4 regions of the Paenibacillus sp. YIM B09110 genome follow, and region 4 is predicted to be linked to each of the others. Evidence: riboswitches for the same ligand, from Rfam matches in the RefSeq annotation. Region 4 holds a riboswitch; each other region holds the start of a gene.
What was found. Region 4 has a riboswitch for cyclic di-GMP ahead of V8F51_RS26870 (SpaA isopeptide-forming pilin-related protein). Riboswitches for the same ligand answer to the same signal wherever they lie in the genome.

Region 1 (4,333 bases), on a different contig from region 4:
TACAGACCGTCCTTTAGCTCGACCAGCTCCCGGTCGCCAGCCTCTACGCTCAAAAGTGTCAGAACGGTGCTGCCGTCCTCGGACATCATCTGCGGCTTGAGCTCAGGCGTATCGAAGTGGCTTGTAACCGACGTGACGCCGATCGACTCGCCTTCCGCCTTCAGCTTATCAACGCCGCCCTTCACTTCGGCTAGATCGCTTTCCGATAGGCCGCCTTCTTTATGAAAGACGAGCACGGTCGCCATGCCGCTTGCGCCTTCGTCGCCACCTACTTCCTTCACTAGATCGCTGGCGATATGCGAGGAGTAGCCGTCCGGCACGCCAATCTGTCCTTTCGTGCGTACAAGTTCCCCCATTGCCGGCGCTGTAATCATCAGCCCTGCCGCCAACGCAATCCATAACACAAGCACTAACCACTTTAGCTTCAGTATGACTCTCATTCTCTCTCTGCTCTCCCTTCACGATTACGCTTCATAGCCTTACTGTGGTTTGCCCAGTTCATGAGCGAGCTTCTCGAACGTCTGGATAAACGTGATCGCTTCCTGCTCGTCGAACGGGCTAATATACTTTAGCAGCAGCTCATACATCTTCACATCCATCTCGTCAAAAAGCTGCTCTCCCTCCTCAGTCAGCGCTAAATAAGTGACGCGCCGATCCTTCTCATCAGGCAAACGATAAATCAGATTCTTGTAGAAAAGACGATTAATAATGGCCGTAATCGAGCTTTTGCCCACGCAGAAAATATCAGCCAGCTCCGAGGACGTGCTTCTCCCTTGGCTATGCAAATATCGCAGCGTCGAGAACTGGTCGATCGTCAGCTCTTCCGGCATCAGCTCGCGTATCAAGGCGTTTAATCGACGGTTAACCAAGAAGTGGGCAGCCTCGTAGCGATGTATAATTTCTTTGGATAGTCTGAGATCCATTCCTGCATCAGATCCTCCTTCTGTGTCGCAATAGTCCGAACACCTAGTGACCTCAATGCCTCGGACAAACTAATTCTACTGTAGAACTATTTGATAATCGAACTATATCAAAGACGCGATTCAAATGCAACGTATCAATAATGAACTTATCGTGAACGGACTAGAATTGTCCGATTGATTTTTGCCGCGGAACATTTATATAATATTGGCGAAAACAAAAGGAACGAAATAAATTCATATGGAGGTTGGACGCATGTACGATATTGCAATTATCGGAGCTGGGCCCGCAGGAGCAAGCGCAGCGATCTTTAGCGCCAAGGCAGGCAAAAAAACAGTCATGTTCGAAAATAACAAAGGGATGACAAAACGCGCATGGTTCGAGAACCATTACGGCGTGTCCGAAATCGGCGGTCCTGATCTCATCGAGACAGGCAAGAAGCAGGCGCTCAAATTCGGTACCGAGATTAAGGAAGAAACCGTTCAGAACATCACAGTCATCGAAGGCGGTCTCAAGATTGAATCCGATGGCGGAACTTACGAAGCCAAGCATGTCCTGCTCGCTACTGGAGCCGCAACTGACCTTGCGGAGCATATCGGCGTTCAGACGAAGCCAGGTACAGAGCCGCGCATCAAGACGGTTGTCGCAGTCGATCCAAGCGGCAAAACGAGCATTCCCGGGATCTGGGCCGCGGGAACGGTAGCAGGCGTAAGCGTTCATGCGATCATTACAGCCGGCGACGGCGCCAAAGCAGCTATCAACATCATTAGCGAAATGAATGGCGAACGTTATGTCGATCACGACGTACTGAAAGCATAGTTTACTAATTCACGCAAAAAAAGAAGGATTTTAGAATAAATTGTCGAATATTAGGTGAAAAGCCGGATAGGCAAAGGGCAAACTATGCGAAAGCATAGGACGCAAAGCTACGGGTCTACAGCGTAATCACGCCATGATCGCCGGGTTACCCTAATGATTTGTGACTGCAGGAGGGTGCCGTTTGGCATCCTTTTTTTATTGTCAAATCCAACCATAATCGTTCCATTGACATATTACCAGGAGGCCCGAATTGAGTACTGTACAGCAACCGAAGCGTAATCGATGGATCATCGCCATGTCCTTCCTACTATGCACGTTGCTCGCTTTAATCAGCGAGAGACTTGGCTATCCCTTTCTATATGGCATAACATTCACCTTTACAAGCGTATTCCTGTTAGTCGGACTCCGCTTGTTCGGGTTCTGGCCCGGATTACTGGCCGCCGCAGTCGTGCATACGATTGGGACTCAGCTTATGGAACAATCTCTATTCCATTACATCGGATTGCTGGAAATTGCCATTGTCGGTCTGCTCGTTCGCAAGTACCCGAGTCACCTGTTCGTCTGCGACGCCGCCTTCTGGCTGCTCATCGCCGCCCCGCTAACGTATCTTACGCATGTCGGTCAATATAACGCTATGGGGACCGATCTGATACTCGTTACATCGATTGTGGCGATAAACGGACTGCTGAACGCGCTGTGTGCCGATATTGCCCTGCAATATTTGCCGCTCTCAAGGTGGTCCGGCATCGCTCGCGATTGGCGCAGATCCAGTTCCCTCAACCGCGTCATGCTTCATTTCTCGGTCGTGTGCGTTATACTGCCGTTTCTATTGAATATTTACATTAGCAGCACAGGCTCATTCAAGGAAGCCAGCCGCCACGCCGAGCAGCTATCCAGCAGCGTAGCTTCGATGATCGGAAGAGAGTATATGGAGAGCAGGATCCGATATGAAGATAATAAGTCTGAGGCCACGCTTGCATACCTGCAATCGCTGATTGCCAAGCATTCGTCCGCTCTATATACAATTACCATTACAGATGGAAGCGGCACCGTCATCCCTTGGAACGGCAGCATCCGTAATGACACCTCAAGCTACCGGATTAACAAAGCGTTAAGCAACAACCTTCAATTGCTTATTCCTGTACTTAAAGAGCATCCGCTCCATATCTCGACTTGGCATGAAGGAAAGTTCCGTTACGCCTCGTCCATCCATGATACGGGCCTCATGATCCATATCGATATTCCTTTACATAACTATCAATACTATCTTTTTAATAAATACATCACGCATTTCATTTATTTAATTACACTCGCCTTATTCGCTGCGCTTGTTGCGTTCTTCATTAACCGCTGGCTAGGCAGAAGCTTGAAGCGATTAGCCGAAGCGACGAACAATCTGCCGAGCCGCCTGAAGCAGGAAGACTTGATCGAATGGCCGTCCAGCAATATTTTCGAGATTCACGCCTTAATTAGCAACTTCAAGCAAATGGCGGTCAATCTCGTCCATATGTTCGGTGAGACGCAGAAAAACAGCGAGCGCCTGCAAGCTCAAGCGTATATGCTTGGGCAATCGGAGGAGAAACTTCATCGCCTCGCTTATTACGACATGCTGACAGGCTTGCCGAATCGGCTTCACTTTACGAAGCATATTCAAGACATGATTACGATACACGCTGGCAATGAACATAAGATTGCTGTTATGTTCGCCGATATCAATCGCTTCAAGCAAGTAAACGATACGCTTGGCCACGCAACCGGCGATAGACTCCTGAAGCAGGCTGCCAGCCGCTTCGCAGAGACTGCAACGAGCTTCGATGTATTTCGTCTCGGAGGCGATGAATTCGTCTTCGCCGGCTCGTACACCGACGTTGCGGAGGTGCACAACATGGCGGAGCAGATCGGCGAAGCATTCTCGAAGCCTTTCGAAATCGACGGCATGCCGCTTTACTTGACAATCAGCATTGGCATTAGCCTATATCCGCTCGACGGAGAAGATATCGACACCGTTATTAGCAATGCGGATATCGCCATGTACAGCGCCAAGGAGGAGGGCGACGGCTGCTACCGCTTCTACAAGCCGAAACTGGCCTCGGTCATGACAGAGAAGATGCACTTGGAGAACGGACTCTATAATGCGCTGCAAACAAACCAATTCTCCTTACACTATCAGCCGAAAATGAGCGCCTCGACAGGGAAGTTATGCGGCATAGAAGCGCTTATCCGCTGGCAGCATCCAGAACTGGGCCTTATTCCGCCAGATAAGTTCATTCCGCTTGCCGAACAGGCGGGCTTCATATTAGAAATTGACCGATGGGTGTTCCGCGAAGCTTGCCGCCAGAACAAAGCGTGGCAGGATGCGGGTTTACCTCCGATATGCGTATCGGTTAACATCTCCGGGAGACATTTTTTCCAAGGAAACTTAATCGAAATGATCGTAACCGCGTTAGAAGATACACAATTATCGCCGGAATACGTCAGCATTGAAATTACGGAGGGCGTCTTCATGCGCAATATGGAGCAAGTCATTGAAACGATCCAGTATTTGCGCAAGCTCGGCATCTTAATCTCGATGGACGACTTCGGCACCGGCTAC
Region 2 (4,333 bases), on a different contig from region 4:
TCACCTAAGCGCCAGCCGCACGAGCTCAGAAGGGGTTCTTGGATTAAAGGCTTTTCTGGAGTATGCCGAGAAAGGTAAGAACACACTTCCAGTTGCTGAATCGGCGGCGAAGCTGACGACTTTATCGGACGTTCATCGCAGCCTCTTGCACGAGCTGACTGAACTAGGCTACCAAGCCGATTTGTATGTAGGTGCGTCAGGTTACCGGATAGATGCAGCGATACGGGATAAGCATCTCTCGAATCAATATCGTCTAGGCGTTTTGTTGGATGGACCGATCTATGCAAGTGCAAAGACGGCAAGGGATCGCGATTATTTGCGTATTCAGGTTTTAGAGCAGCTTGGTTGGAGCTTGCACCGTATCTGGATGCCGGATTGGTGGGAGAACCGGGAGGCTGAGCTTCGCAAGATCGAAAGTGCAATGGTAAACGCAGGGAAAGAGGAAAGCAAAATAATTTCCCGAAAAAAAACGAGCGATCGTTTTTTGGTAGCCATGCCCGTTATAGGACAGGCGTCGGGCAATCGTGAAGAGGAACAGACATCTGCTCATCGTGGCATAGAGAACGTTACAGTGTATGAAGTTTGTCAATTAAGCAGAATGGGTATTTCGGATACGGAATCGTTTTTCATTGATTCTAATTCAAAGAAAATTGTAGAGCAATTACAGCAAGTCATTAACGAAGAAGGCCCGATTAGCAGGAGCTTGCTTGCAAAACGTGTATTGCAGGCATGGGGAATATCTCGTATGGGTGCCAGACTGGAGCGACGTTTTGATGAGCTACTATATAGAACTAAGGTCACCCACGAAAAAACAGAGATGGACGGCAACGTATTTTATTGGCCTGAGGGCATGAAGCCCACCGAATATCGCTTATTCCGTAACGCGCAGACAGAGATGCAACGGCGTTTAGCCGAAGATTTGCCTGCTGAAGAGGTTGCAAATGCGGTAAAGGCTGTTCTTATGGCACAAATCAGTTTACCCGAAGAAGACTTAATAAGACAAGTTACGAGGTTGCTTGGTTATGCGAGATCGGGAACTGGATTAAACAAGGCGATCAGAAACGGCATCGCCTGCGCGATTGAACGGAATGATGCAGTAGTCCAAAACGAACGATTGGTGTTAAATCAAATTTAGGATCACAGAAACATGGACCTTCGCCTTATTGAAGGTTCATTTTTCATAGGAATATGCATTCGATGACAGTATGTTGTCAATTACTTATGATTTAACAGGCATATAATTGTTTAGGTAGATACTCTTTTTTTGGATCCAATTCCAAAGTTGTCTGTGATTTGAGGTTTCCTTCGAGAGCAGCATCAGCACTAAAATTTGATTGGCAATATAGGAAAGAGGTATTCGGGAAATCGTCTTGATCCAGCGGATGATCAAGCCTGCAATACCACAGGTGCTGTAGAGGTATAGTCATTTTGGATCGAGTGTAGTGTCCTCTGCCAGCTCGTGTTTGTATTCGGTAAAGAAATGCATTTATACAACATGCTGGAGCCGGGTATGAACCCGGCCTAAGCCTGCTTATTTGCTTTTCATAGGAATATTGCACCAAACATAATTGGTCGACAATATCGGACAAAGGAAGATTGTGACAAAATGATGATTTCTTAAAAAAATTAACAAAATCTATACTTCAAATCTATTGATATCTGAAATGTAAAATAGTAGAATGTTCCTATTCGCTGTAAATGTTTACTAATTGTATCGGTGAACTTTCCTAAAATCACATAACGCAAATCCGTCGAAAGACGAGAGACGCAAAGCTATAGGGACTACTTCTCAAAAAGAAATGTCAGCCAGTTGCAAAAGGTTTAGCAGAGGCATGTCTATGGTCGTCCATAGGCATGCCTCTTTGCTTACAACAAAAAAGAGAGAATATCGAAATAGGAGAGAGTGGAGAGAATGAGCGAGCAAGAGATGGATATCCGGACCTTATTTCCAAGCGACGACGGCAACGAGCGACAACGAGACGATCTTATAGCACTATTCAGGCAAATCGCAGAAGGGGTCGATGCTTTAAAGGATCCCGATTCCGTTAATTTAAAAGGAACAAAAGATAGAGGAGCCACATTCTATCAGGATCTAACGAAGAACAGCCGCATTCCTGTTAGCGGCAGCACGCAAAATGAAGTGAACAGCGAGCTGCTCAAGCTGCTGCATGGTCATCCCTACCATACGAAATACTTTTTGACTAATATTTTGCCCATGGCCAGCATTCCAGGCATCATGGGGATGCTCACCGCTTTTATGGTGAATGGCAATAACTTGTGGGACGTATACGGACCTGCTGGAGCGGAGGCCGAAGTCAGAGTCGTTGCCATGATGTCGGCATTGATTGGTTATGATTCTACGGTAAGTGGCGGGTATACGACTTGGGGCGGGCAAGGGGCCATCTTCACGGGACTGCGGCTAGCCATAAATAAATATGACGCCAAAGCTGCGAAGGCAGGCGTACCTGACAATTTGTTTGCCTTCTGCTCGGAAGCGGCGCATTACAGCCTGTTCAAATCGATGGAAGCAACGGGTCTGGGCAGCAATAATCTGATTAAGATCCGTACGCGAGAAGACAGCTCCATGGATGTTCGGGATCTCGAGGAGAAAATGGAGAGCGTTATTCAAAGCGGAGGCGTACCCGTGTACATCGTGGCAACGACAGCGACGACGGATGCGATGGGCATAGATAATGTTGAGGAAGTCTTGGCTGTGTCAGAGCGACTAGCGAAAAAGCATGGCATCCAAAGACCGCATATCCATGCGGATTCGGCGCTCGGCGGATTTTTTGCCTTCTATAACGATTACGACTTTGAAGGAAATCCTCTTCGATTCGATGCTGAAACGCTATTGGCTCTTCAAGCGATAAGGGAGAGAATGAAGCATTTGGGGTTGGCGGATTCGTTGTGCTTTGACTTCCAGAAGCTCGGTCAAACACCGTACTCCACGAGCTTATTCCTTGTGAAGCAGGCGTCCGATCTGAAGCTGCTTGATTTGGAGCCGGATGAAACGCCGTATGTTGGACATCGGGGATATGGCGATTATCATACGAGCTATACGCTGGAATGCTCCAGAATGGGCAGCTCGATCAGTATTTTAAGCGCGCTAACGGCTTTTGGCATAGAAGGTTATCAGAAGCTGCTCGCCCAATTCGTCGAGGTCAATATCGCGTTCAGGAAGGCGTTGGCCGCTGAAGTACCCGAAGCGGTCATCGTTAATCCGCTAAATCCGGGCATTATCACGTTGTTCCGTTTGTATGCGGATCGCAAAAACGGCTATCACGCGGAATACGAGGGACTTCGCAGCTATGCGGAGATTGAACGAGAAAATAAGCTGAACGAGCTATTGTTCGAAATACTGGGCAGAGACCGCGGGAAAATGTTTTTCGGAGATACGAAGAAGCATCTCTACGTGCCAACCGCGGACCGGGCCGGCGAAATTGCGTTGTATGCGGCTAAGTTATTCGTCATCTCGCCGTACACGCAAACTTCCGATGTCGGTGCAATCGTTCACTATTTGAAACAAAAAATCGCTGAAACGTATGCCGCTTATGACCGGCTATCCAAGAAGGAGAACAACCATGAAGAAATCTATTCTTAAATTGAATTGGTTCAGAGAACATCTTGCTGTCAAAATCTCGGTCAGCATCCTGCTGCTGCAGGTCGTGACATGCGTAGCCTTTGCTCTGTCCGGCTATATGACGCAGAGCAACCTCTCCGAGAAGCTTCTGGAGCAATTCGATAAGCGGCTCGCGACGGATATTCAAATCGCGGCAGACGCGTTCACGGACATTCCGGGACATGACGTTCAATTGACCGGCATGGACGATCCGAATTACCCGATAATCAAATCGGAGCTCGAAAGGCTCCAAACGTTGCATAGTTGGGAGAACGTTTATATTTTATCCAATACCAAGGACGAGGAACGGATTCTGATTCTGTCGGGCGTGCCCGACGACTTCGGTACCCCTTTCCAGTTCCCGGATGAAACGAAGGAAGCGATCTCTTCCAATAAAACGATGTTCAGCGCCATTTATGACGATGAATACGGTACGCATAAATCGATCTTCATGCCGCTGACCGATCAATCCGGCATCGTATACGGCGTCTTGGGCATCGATCTCGATGCTTCCGTTGTACCGCAGACAGCCTCAAGCTCGAACTGGAGAACTGTTTTGATCTCCGTCATCGTCTTCGTTGTCGGCAGCGTGATCGCCGTCTTCATTAGCCGAATCATTACGAATCCGCTTCGCAAACTGATGATTGCAGCCGAGAAAGTCGCGGCCGGCGATATGAGAAGCCAGTTCTCGATCGACAGCAAGGATGAGATCGG
Region 3 (4,333 bases), on a different contig from region 4:
TGCTGCAAAATATCTCCCATGCGCATCATCCCGTAAGGCGTCTCGAACGAGAGGTGGCGAATGAACAGCTGGTACAGCTCATCATCCTCCACGGCCAACGCCTTCAACGAAACGTAATGAATCTTCACGATTTTCTCGAACAAATCGGGATCAGTCAGAGCCAGCATCATCAGATGGCGCTTCAGACATTGTCCCAGCTCGTCTCGAACGGTATAGAACAGCTCGTTCTCAATAAATGACTCCCGAGATGCGGTAGGCTTCAGTCCCCCAACATTCACGATGCAGGTGACGAAAAAAGCCCATTCCGGCAATAGTTGGCTCATCTGATCGGAGAGCAGCATCCGTTTCACATATACTTTATGCTTCTTCTCTGCTTGCAGACTCACAGCATAGGGCAAAATATAGGCAGTACCTTCCGCTTCGCCAATAAGCGACTTGATCGGAATAGCCTCTAGAAACCGATGACCGAGCTGAGCCTCGCCATATTCCAGCGCATGCTGAGCGTCCAATTGCCAAGGCGGCAGCGCACCGTTAATATTTCGCTCGAAACGATCCTCGGACAAACTGATCGGCACCGGCAGAAACTCGCCGTAATGAGACAGAAGCTGCTCTAATTTATACCATTCATAATATTCCTCATAGTCTTCCTTGCACGTCAAATAAATCGTTGTGCCGATCGGCGCTTCGCGCTTCAGCTTGCGGATCGTATACGTGCCGTCTTGTCGGCCGCGCCATTCCAGCGTATCGCCTTCCAGCGCAGAACGTGTAATAAGCACGATCTCAGCGCTTACAACGAAGCAGGACAGCATGCCGACTCCGAACTGGCCGATATAGTCGTCATCCCCATCGAGCTCCTCGCGCTTAGACGTGCTTCCGATCTGCGAGAGGAAGCGGTGAATTTCGGGCTCCGTCAAGCCGATGCCGTTGTCATGAATCGCGATTGTTTTCGAAGCGTATAGCTCAAACAAAATTTTCGGTTCGAATTGATGCCCAAGCTTCCTGCGAGCTGTGATAGCGTCGACGCCATTTTGCAGCAGCTCTCTTACGAACACGCCCGGATTCGAATATAGATGCTTGGAGAGCAGTTCAATCATGCCCTGTAAATTTACTTGAAAGTTCATTTCGCTCATCGTATCACCTGTCTCCAATATGTAAGTTAAACCCAGCCCAAAGGCAATTCCGCTCCTATATAAAGTATACGTTCATCATTCGCTGTTTTTGAACGTTATCCTTCTTTATCGACATATTGATCGATGTCCGACACTCATTGCTGCCATAAATAAAAAGAGTGCAGAGCGGTTATCGCTCTGCACTCCCTGACCTGACTGATCTGTCCTATATTTTGAATACCGAAGCGCGCTCCTTAAGCGCCTCCGATGATTCCGTCAACCGTTTCGACAGCTCTCCCAGCTCGTCGGAAATGCCGTTCTGCGTGTCGGACAGGCCGCTTATTCCTTCCATCTGACCGTTCACTTCCGTCGATTTCTCAAGCAGCTTATCGACAGCCGTAACGATATGCGTCATACCTTGCGTAATCTCACTGATAGCGGTCGAAATTTCACTCATCTGATCAGATAACACGCCGCTCTGCGATTCAATCGCCTGGAACGTCTCGCTAGCCGTTTCCGACGTCTCGCGGGTAGACTTAATAACATCCGAGAATTGGCTTATCGTACGACCGCTGGCTGCGACATCCGCTTGAATAAGCGCCAGTTCCTTCGTAATTTGCTTCGATATCGCGTCGGTTTGACCGGACATCTTGCGAATTTCATCAGCAACGACCGCGAAGCCGCGGCCGTGCTCGCCGGCGCGTGCCGATTCGATTGATGCGTTAAGCGACAATAGGTTCGTCTGTGTATTAATATCCTGAATGCCTGCAAGAAACTTCGCAACATTGCCGTAGCGTTCGTTCATCGATTCGAAGGCGGCCGTCAGTTTATCGAACTGCTGCGCCGTCTCATTCACTTTCAATACAACGCCCGCCATCTGCTCGGAGCCGTTAAGGGATGCTTGCTTCATTTTTAGCATATCGCCATTTATGTATTCGCTGGACGCGGCGATCTCTTCCGAACTTGCCGAGATTTGCTCGGTTACCGCCGATATCGAAGATGCGTCGTCATACTGGGCCTGCAGCGAAGTCTTGCCAAATTCGATCTGGCCTTTGACTTGCTCGGAAGCATCGCGGTTGCTGCTTATCTTCTCCGTCATCTGATTCGATACGCCAAGCACTGTACCGCTCACGTCAATCGTCGCTTTGATCGTCTCTCGCAGGTTACTGCCCATGTCGGCGAGCGATGCGTCGATATCTCCGAATTCATCGGCGCGCTGCAGCTTCGGAAGCTCCGTGAATTGATTGTTCCTGTATGCTTCGATCCGTTTCATAATGCCGGACAAGCCCGTCTTAATCGAACGCGTAATGCCGAAGATCATAACAGCAGGAAGCACGGCCAATAGGATGATATTCACTAGAATGATGATATTCGCGCTATCTACGCTTTTGTTAAGCGACTTCTGCGTGTCCTGAGTATCCTCGGACAATTTTTTCTCCATTGCTTCTTTGGAGAAATCAATAATGATCGTATAGACACTGATCAAATCCGACACGCGCAACGATTTCTCTTCGGCCGTTAAAGCATTGACATCAATAGAAGTCGTACTCAAATTCGTATAGGCGAGATCAAGCACTTTAATCTGATTCACATATTTCTGGGCATTCTCTTCAGCTGGATATCTAATATCCATAGCTTCGAACTGCTTATTCAACTGCTCTAGGCTCGAAGGGATCGTTGCCAGCTCCGTCTTGATCGCAACTGCGCTTTCTTCCTCGGTACCGTTCTCGATCGCATCGATCATTCGGAGCATCGTCTTCAGCAGCTTGCCCGACACCGCTTGGTAGTTGCGCTCAGCTTCGGACAGCTTCTCGGACTCATTTACCGCATTTGCTACCGACAAGTTCTGGGTGTAGATGAATGCCCCGGCACCTACGTTAAATAGCGTAATAATGGCCGAGATGATAAACAACCTCGTCGTAATCTTCTTCCCGTTCAACTTTTTCAAGCGTACTTGCTTTGCTGTTTGCACGGCTTTGCCAAGCCATGCTTTTCCTGTTGTTGCCCACGATGCTGTCTTCATGCTGGTTCTCTCGCTCCCTCTGTCTGTCCGAAAAATAGCAAAAAAGCTATCCAGGCCCCAGTCGGCGGATAGCTAAATAAGCTTATCTAACCTGCTGGCGGTCTGGCAGCCATAGCGTCTTGCCCCTTAGGCCCATAACTTTGCGTCCCTGCCTTTCGGCAAGTTTGCCTTTTTCAGTTTGTCTGTTTTTTACATCAGCTTACAGTATAGGACAGATTTCCTCTCATGTACATCCCTTTTTCCTATTTTTTCATGGAGAATTCAGGAACAGGGTCGCATTGCAGTACCTTCTCGCGAGAGTATGAAAATAGGACGTTTGAATCGATATGACAGCTACCAGCAAAATATTGCGTATCGCTTCCCGCTGCTTGTCCGTCAATCCCGACAGCCTGTCCGCAAACCGATTGGCTGCACCTCGTATGACTTCCTCCGTAAGCAGGTCCTGATGAGGCTGCCCGTTTAGATGGCCCGTAATATCGAGCAATTGATCGTTATTCGCGTCGAGCTCTTCGAACATCTTCGTATAAGTGGCATACAGCTCGATAGGGCCGACAAGATCGTGGGACTCGTCCTCCGGCTTGCCGAGCACGATTTCAAACAGCTTGCGAATCGACTCGAAGTCGAGATTCGACTTCAGATCATCGATAATGAACAACAGCGCAGCTTGATTAAGGGAATATTTCTTGCCAGCCTTTGGACAGTCAAAATACGACTTAAAGTCTCTTTTGACCCAATTTTGCATAGAAGTAATGGAAAGGTTCGAATATTCAATTAGCTGACCCAGCGCTGATATTTCCTGCAGCGAGAAGCCTTTCACCTCACTGCCCTTAATTAACTTCTCTATTATAGGCGGCAGAAGCGTGGCGAGAAAGGCAGGCAATGTCGTCCCCTTCTCCAGTTCGTACTGATGCGACTTCGCCCAAGCGCTCTGCAGCACTTGAATCGGCTTCTGACTGCTGCTGCCGTGTAAGGAGAGCAACAGCTCCGCCATCTCTTTTCGAGTAAGCGTAAAGGACTCCATATTCTTTCCTCCTCGCATTCACGACTTCGTCAAATTTGCTTACAAGTTCTTATGAACTTATCATATGCTCGCATTAGAGGGTTGTAAAGGGACGATATTCAATGAAAACAAGCTATCGTGCTTTCCAAAATACCGTTTATCGTGCATAAACGGCGCTTAACGTTGCATACGACGGTTGTC
Region 4 (4,333 bases):
TGGAATCGATGAAGTCAGCGCTGCCGCCTGTGATCGTAGTGGAGCCGTTAGGCGAAACCGAGCCGGAATAAATCGTTCCGTTACCATTAACTTCCCATGAGAAGGAGACTGCTTCAGCGCCTACTACATCAGTAGGATAAGTAATCGTCCATCTGCTCTCGCCATCTTCATTATCCGACTCCAAGCAACCGTTGGCTACAAGGTTAAGGACAATCGGGTCTGGCTCAGGCTCAGGCGTGATGCAATCCTGACTTGCTGTTTCCGATGCGGAATCAGTTTGAAGCGTCTCGACTTCACCGTTATCCCACGTAATAGCGATCGTATCAAGATGGTCTGCAGATCCGCCTGTAAGCGTCAAGCTTCCGCCTGCGGAGATTGGTCCAGCGGACTGGTCTGTTCCGCCGTTAACGGAGTAAGTGAAGCTGATCGGATCTTTGCCGTCGCTGCCGCGAGTAACCGTCCAAGTGCTTGAGCTTGTATTCTGCTCGTTCTCCAAGCAGCCGTTGGCTACGATGTTCAGCACGATCGGGTCTGGCTCTGGCTCAGGCGTGATGCAATCTTGACTTGCTGTTTCGGATGCGGAATCAGATTGAAGCGTCTCGGCTTCACCGTTGCTCCACGTAATAGCGATCGTATCGAGCTGGTCTGCAGAGCCGCCCGTAAGCGTTACGCTGCCATCCGCGGCGATTGGTCCTGCGGATTGGCTTGGACCGCCGTTAATGGAGTAAGAGAAGCTGATCGAACCTTTGCCGTCGTTGCCGCGAGTAACCGTCCAAGTGCTCGCGCTTGTATTCTGTTCGTTCTCCAAGCAGCCGTTGGCTACGATGTTCAGCTCGATTGGGTCAGGCGGCGAGCAGTCTTCGGCCGAGCTTGGCAGGGTGATCGTTTTGTCGTATTGGCCGCTCTCCCACTTGATGGTCAGTGAGCTAGGAGTGCCTGTGACATTAATTGGCTCAGAGCTATTGCCATCAATATCTTTCTCATGCCAGCTTCCATTTGTTTTCCATTTGAACTCGACATCAACATTACTTTCGTTCGTAACGATCCACTTCCGTGCTTTAGTTGGATCATCTGTACAAGCAGCTGCTATCGTGAGGATAGGCGTGTTGTACACTGTAATGTCTTCCGTTTTGTTTTTCTTAACTGCAACCGTTTGGCCGCTGCTAGAGATCGAAGTAGTGAAACCAGCGGGAACAATCTCAACTACTTTATAGGTGCCCTGTTCTAGATTCTTGAACAAAACGTAACCCGAAGAATTGGTTGTACCTGAAGTGATCAGGTTGTTGCCCTTATATACTTCGAATGTAACGCCGCTTTGTGACTTTGATTTTCCGTCTTCATAGTAGTATTTTTTGTAAACCTTGAGGTCCCCGCACTTCGAGTCATGATTACGGCCACCGTCACTAGTGCCTTGCAAGACTCCGCCGGTTATCCTCGGGCTGTCTCCGCCGATGCATTTATTGCCGCCGTCGTCACAATCTTCGTCACGGCCTCCATAAGTGCCTTGAATACCGGATAAGTCGCGGTCGTGTTCGTCGCATGCATTGTCGCCACCGCCGCCGCCGCCGCCTCCTCCTCCGCGGGTAGTGAACACCATTGAGGATTCAATAGAAGGAGACTCTTCCGTTGCAGGCTCTTCAGAAGGGGCAACAGTTGACTCTGTATTCTCGGAGGCTGGTGCAGGTGTTGTCTGTGCAGATTCTTGACTTGTCTCATCCGTGCCTTGCGCCATAACGATCGAGCTTAAGAACATGGACAAGACAAGCATGATGGACATGATGACCGCAAACTGTTTTTTGAACAACTTCATTGTTCACTCTCCTCTTAGATTTGGATAATCTAGTTCTAAGAGGGCCGGTTACACTACTAGCTCCGTATAATCCAAGTGTCCAGGTGCAGATTATACATCATCGCTTCCCTAAAAAGCACGAATGTAAAGAGGTTCCCCCTCCTTCCTTCACTCTATCTGCTTTTCAATACTACTTATGCTCTAGTTCGCACTAAAATGATAACATATATTGGTATTTCTACAAGAGTGTAAATATGTCGAATTATGCTGAAATAAGTCGAAAAGTGTAGAAAGAGGAAAAAGGACTGTATGTTTTTCAACTTGTCCGCTTTTACCGGAACCTGTGGGCGTTGAGCGGCATATAGTGTCGCATAGAGGAGGTGACCGCCGTGCTCAAACTTCTGCTTCTCGTGCTTGGGTGCTATATAGCGGCTGCATTGTCGGTTCATCTGGCTTATTGGATTCGGCAAGGGCGGAAGAGGGCTAGCAGGCATTATGTGCTTATAGCCGATGAGGATCAACATAATATAGAATGGTATATGCGTTCGCTGTTGACTTTCTCGCGTCAGACGGGAAAGGAAGTGAAGGTGACGGTTGTTGATTATGGCGCGACGCCGGAAACGCTTGCGATTGTCGATCGGATGGCCCGCAAGGGGCATATAGTGACCGTTCATGAATACCCGGAACAGATGAGGCGAAGCCGTACAGTCGATGATGCAGGCGAAGCCGCATCCAGTAGAGAAAGCGATGCCAATCAGTTGATGTGGCTGCTGCAGTCTGAAGGTGTTCTGAAGGATGCGAATCAGGCGGTGCTCATTGACCTGCAAAATCCTTCCGATTTGTCCAAAATGCCTTTTTAGTATATACTTCAAGCTATAACGGTTATGAAAGTGAAGCACACTTTGCAGCGCTCTATGCGCTCAAGGTGTGCTTTTTTTTGCGTTCGCTTGGTTGTTAAACATTAGACATTAGTGATGATGACGCACTAAGAAATACAATATGCGGGGAGTGGGGAAAAGATGCGGGCTTATGTGTATGTTGTCGGCAGAAATGAAATATGGAGAGCATATTGTACGATTGCGCCTGAAGTTGATCGGCTTTATTGGCTCGAGCCCTCGCTCGGGATGCGAATGGGGAGGGGAGGGCCTCCGGCAGATGAGGGCTGGGTATGGCAGGATCCGCTGCCGCTCGGAGATGCTTGCCGAGCGGCAGCGCTTTGGAATAGCGAGCAGGAGCAACGAGGGGGAGGGAGCGGCGATCGCGAGGGTGTCGTCGGCCGGCTTGCCGCGTGTACGGCGGCAGCGTGCGGTGAGGCTGCGGGCGCGCGGCGGAGCAAGCGCGGCGGCGCGGAGCGCTGGGAGCGAGCTGCGTCAGCGGGCAAGCTTATGGATGGCGGGGCAGCGAGCGTTAGCGGGGCTGCGCTGGAGGGGGTAGCCGCCGCCGCGAGGCAGGCGGGGGCGCTCTTGCAAGGGCGCGCGCTGCTGCGGGGCGAAGCGCTGGCGCTGCTTGAGGGCGCGGCCGTGCCCGGCGCGGACGGCGGCTGGAGCGATGTGCTCCAGCTGGCTGGGCTGCTCGGGCTCGTGCGCCTGCACGGGGCGGTTGCCGCAGAAGCCGGCAACCGGCGAGGCCTGCTGCGCCGCAGCAGGCGCGAGCTCCGCTGCCTGCGCTGCGGCAGCGGCGAATCACAGATGCGCCGCACAGACTGCGCATCCTGCGGAAGAGCATGCGCTTATTGCTCAAGCTGCATTCAGATGGGGCGCAGCCGGGAATGCGAGCTGCTTATTGAAGGGCTGCCGTCTGCCATCGCTCATCTAAATGCAGGCCGCCTCCCGCCGATGGAGGTGAGGCTGTCCAAGTGGGGCCTAAGTCCCGCCCAAGCTTCGGCAACGGCTAAGGCGCTTCAATTCGCAGAGTCATCGAATAAAGGTAAGATGCCAGTCCGATCCGCACCGGCTGCAATAAGCAACTTTCTGCTTTGGGCGGTTACCGGAGCGGGTAAGACAGAGATGATTTTCCCGCTGATTGAATCTATCTTGCTGCGCGGCGGCAAGGCTCTACTCGCAACGCCGAGGCGCGATGTCGTTATTGAGCTTGATCCGCGTATTCGCAGAGCGTTTCCGTCTGCCTCGGTCGTCACCTTGTACGGAGGCAGCGATCAAAAGTGGGAGCGCGGCGACATTACGCTGGCGACAACACATCAGCTGTTTCGCTTCAGGCAGAGCTTCGACCTTGTTATCTTGGACGAGCTCGATGCTTTTCCATATGTAAACGACTCGACACTCCACTACGCGGCTTACAAAAGCTGCGCCCCAGGCGCAGTTAGACTTCTGCTGTCGGCGACGCCTCCGCAGGCCATGCAGCAGGAGGCGAGACGAGGCTCCTTGCCGCATGCAAGAGTGCCTGTGCGCTATCATCGGCATCCGCTGCCTGTCCCTAAGCTGCTTCGAACCGCAACGGTAGCGAAGCTGCTGATATCAAGGCGGCTTCCGGCATCCTTGTTGTCTGAACTGCGTCGTTCCGTAGAAAGAGGGGCACAATTATTCG

Region 1: linked by a shared signal. The riboswitch ahead of V8F51_RS13750 (putative bifunctional diguanylate cyclase/phosphodiesterase) and the one ahead of V8F51_RS26870 (SpaA isopeptide-forming pilin-related protein) in region 4 are both predicted to bind cyclic di-GMP.
Region 2: linked by a shared signal. The riboswitch ahead of V8F51_RS22265 (pyridoxal phosphate-dependent decarboxylase family protein) and the one ahead of V8F51_RS26870 (SpaA isopeptide-forming pilin-related protein) in region 4 are both predicted to bind cyclic di-GMP.
Region 3: linked by a shared signal. The riboswitch ahead of V8F51_RS03085 (methyl-accepting chemotaxis protein) and the one ahead of V8F51_RS26870 (SpaA isopeptide-forming pilin-related protein) in region 4 are both predicted to bind cyclic di-GMP.

The regions. Positions count from the first base shown of each region.
Region 1 is NZ_JBANSP010000007.1:329,364-333,696, reverse strand. It holds gene V8F51_RS13765 (MMPL family transporter) at 1-440, opposite strand, end outside; gene V8F51_RS13760 (MarR family winged helix-turn-helix transcriptional regulator) at 480-923, opposite strand; gene V8F51_RS13755 (FAD-dependent oxidoreductase) at 1,177-1,740, shown strand; cyclic di-GMP riboswitch class I at 1,807-1,893, shown strand; gene V8F51_RS13750 (putative bifunctional diguanylate cyclase/phosphodiesterase) at 1,991-4,333, shown strand, end outside.
Region 2 is NZ_JBANSP010000017.1:139,298-143,630, forward strand. It holds gene V8F51_RS22260 (DUF3320 domain-containing protein) at 1-1,135, shown strand, start outside; cyclic di-GMP riboswitch class I at 1,732-1,818, shown strand; gene V8F51_RS22265 (pyridoxal phosphate-dependent decarboxylase family protein) at 1,913-3,601, shown strand; gene V8F51_RS22270 (methyl-accepting chemotaxis protein) at 3,582-4,333, shown strand, end outside.
Region 3 is NZ_JBANSP010000002.1:185,766-190,098, reverse strand. It holds gene V8F51_RS03090 (HSP90 family protein) at 1-1,130, opposite strand, end outside; gene V8F51_RS03085 (methyl-accepting chemotaxis protein) at 1,336-3,132, opposite strand; cyclic di-GMP riboswitch class I at 3,226-3,311, opposite strand; gene V8F51_RS03080 (DUF1836 domain-containing protein) at 3,383-4,153, opposite strand.
Region 4 is NZ_JBANSP010000028.1:39,200-43,532, forward strand. It holds gene V8F51_RS26870 (SpaA isopeptide-forming pilin-related protein) at 1-1,810, opposite strand, end outside; cyclic di-GMP riboswitch class II at 1,844-1,925, opposite strand; gene V8F51_RS26875 (hypothetical protein) at 2,179-2,649, shown strand; gene V8F51_RS26880 (DEAD/DEAH box helicase) at 2,809-4,333, shown strand, end outside.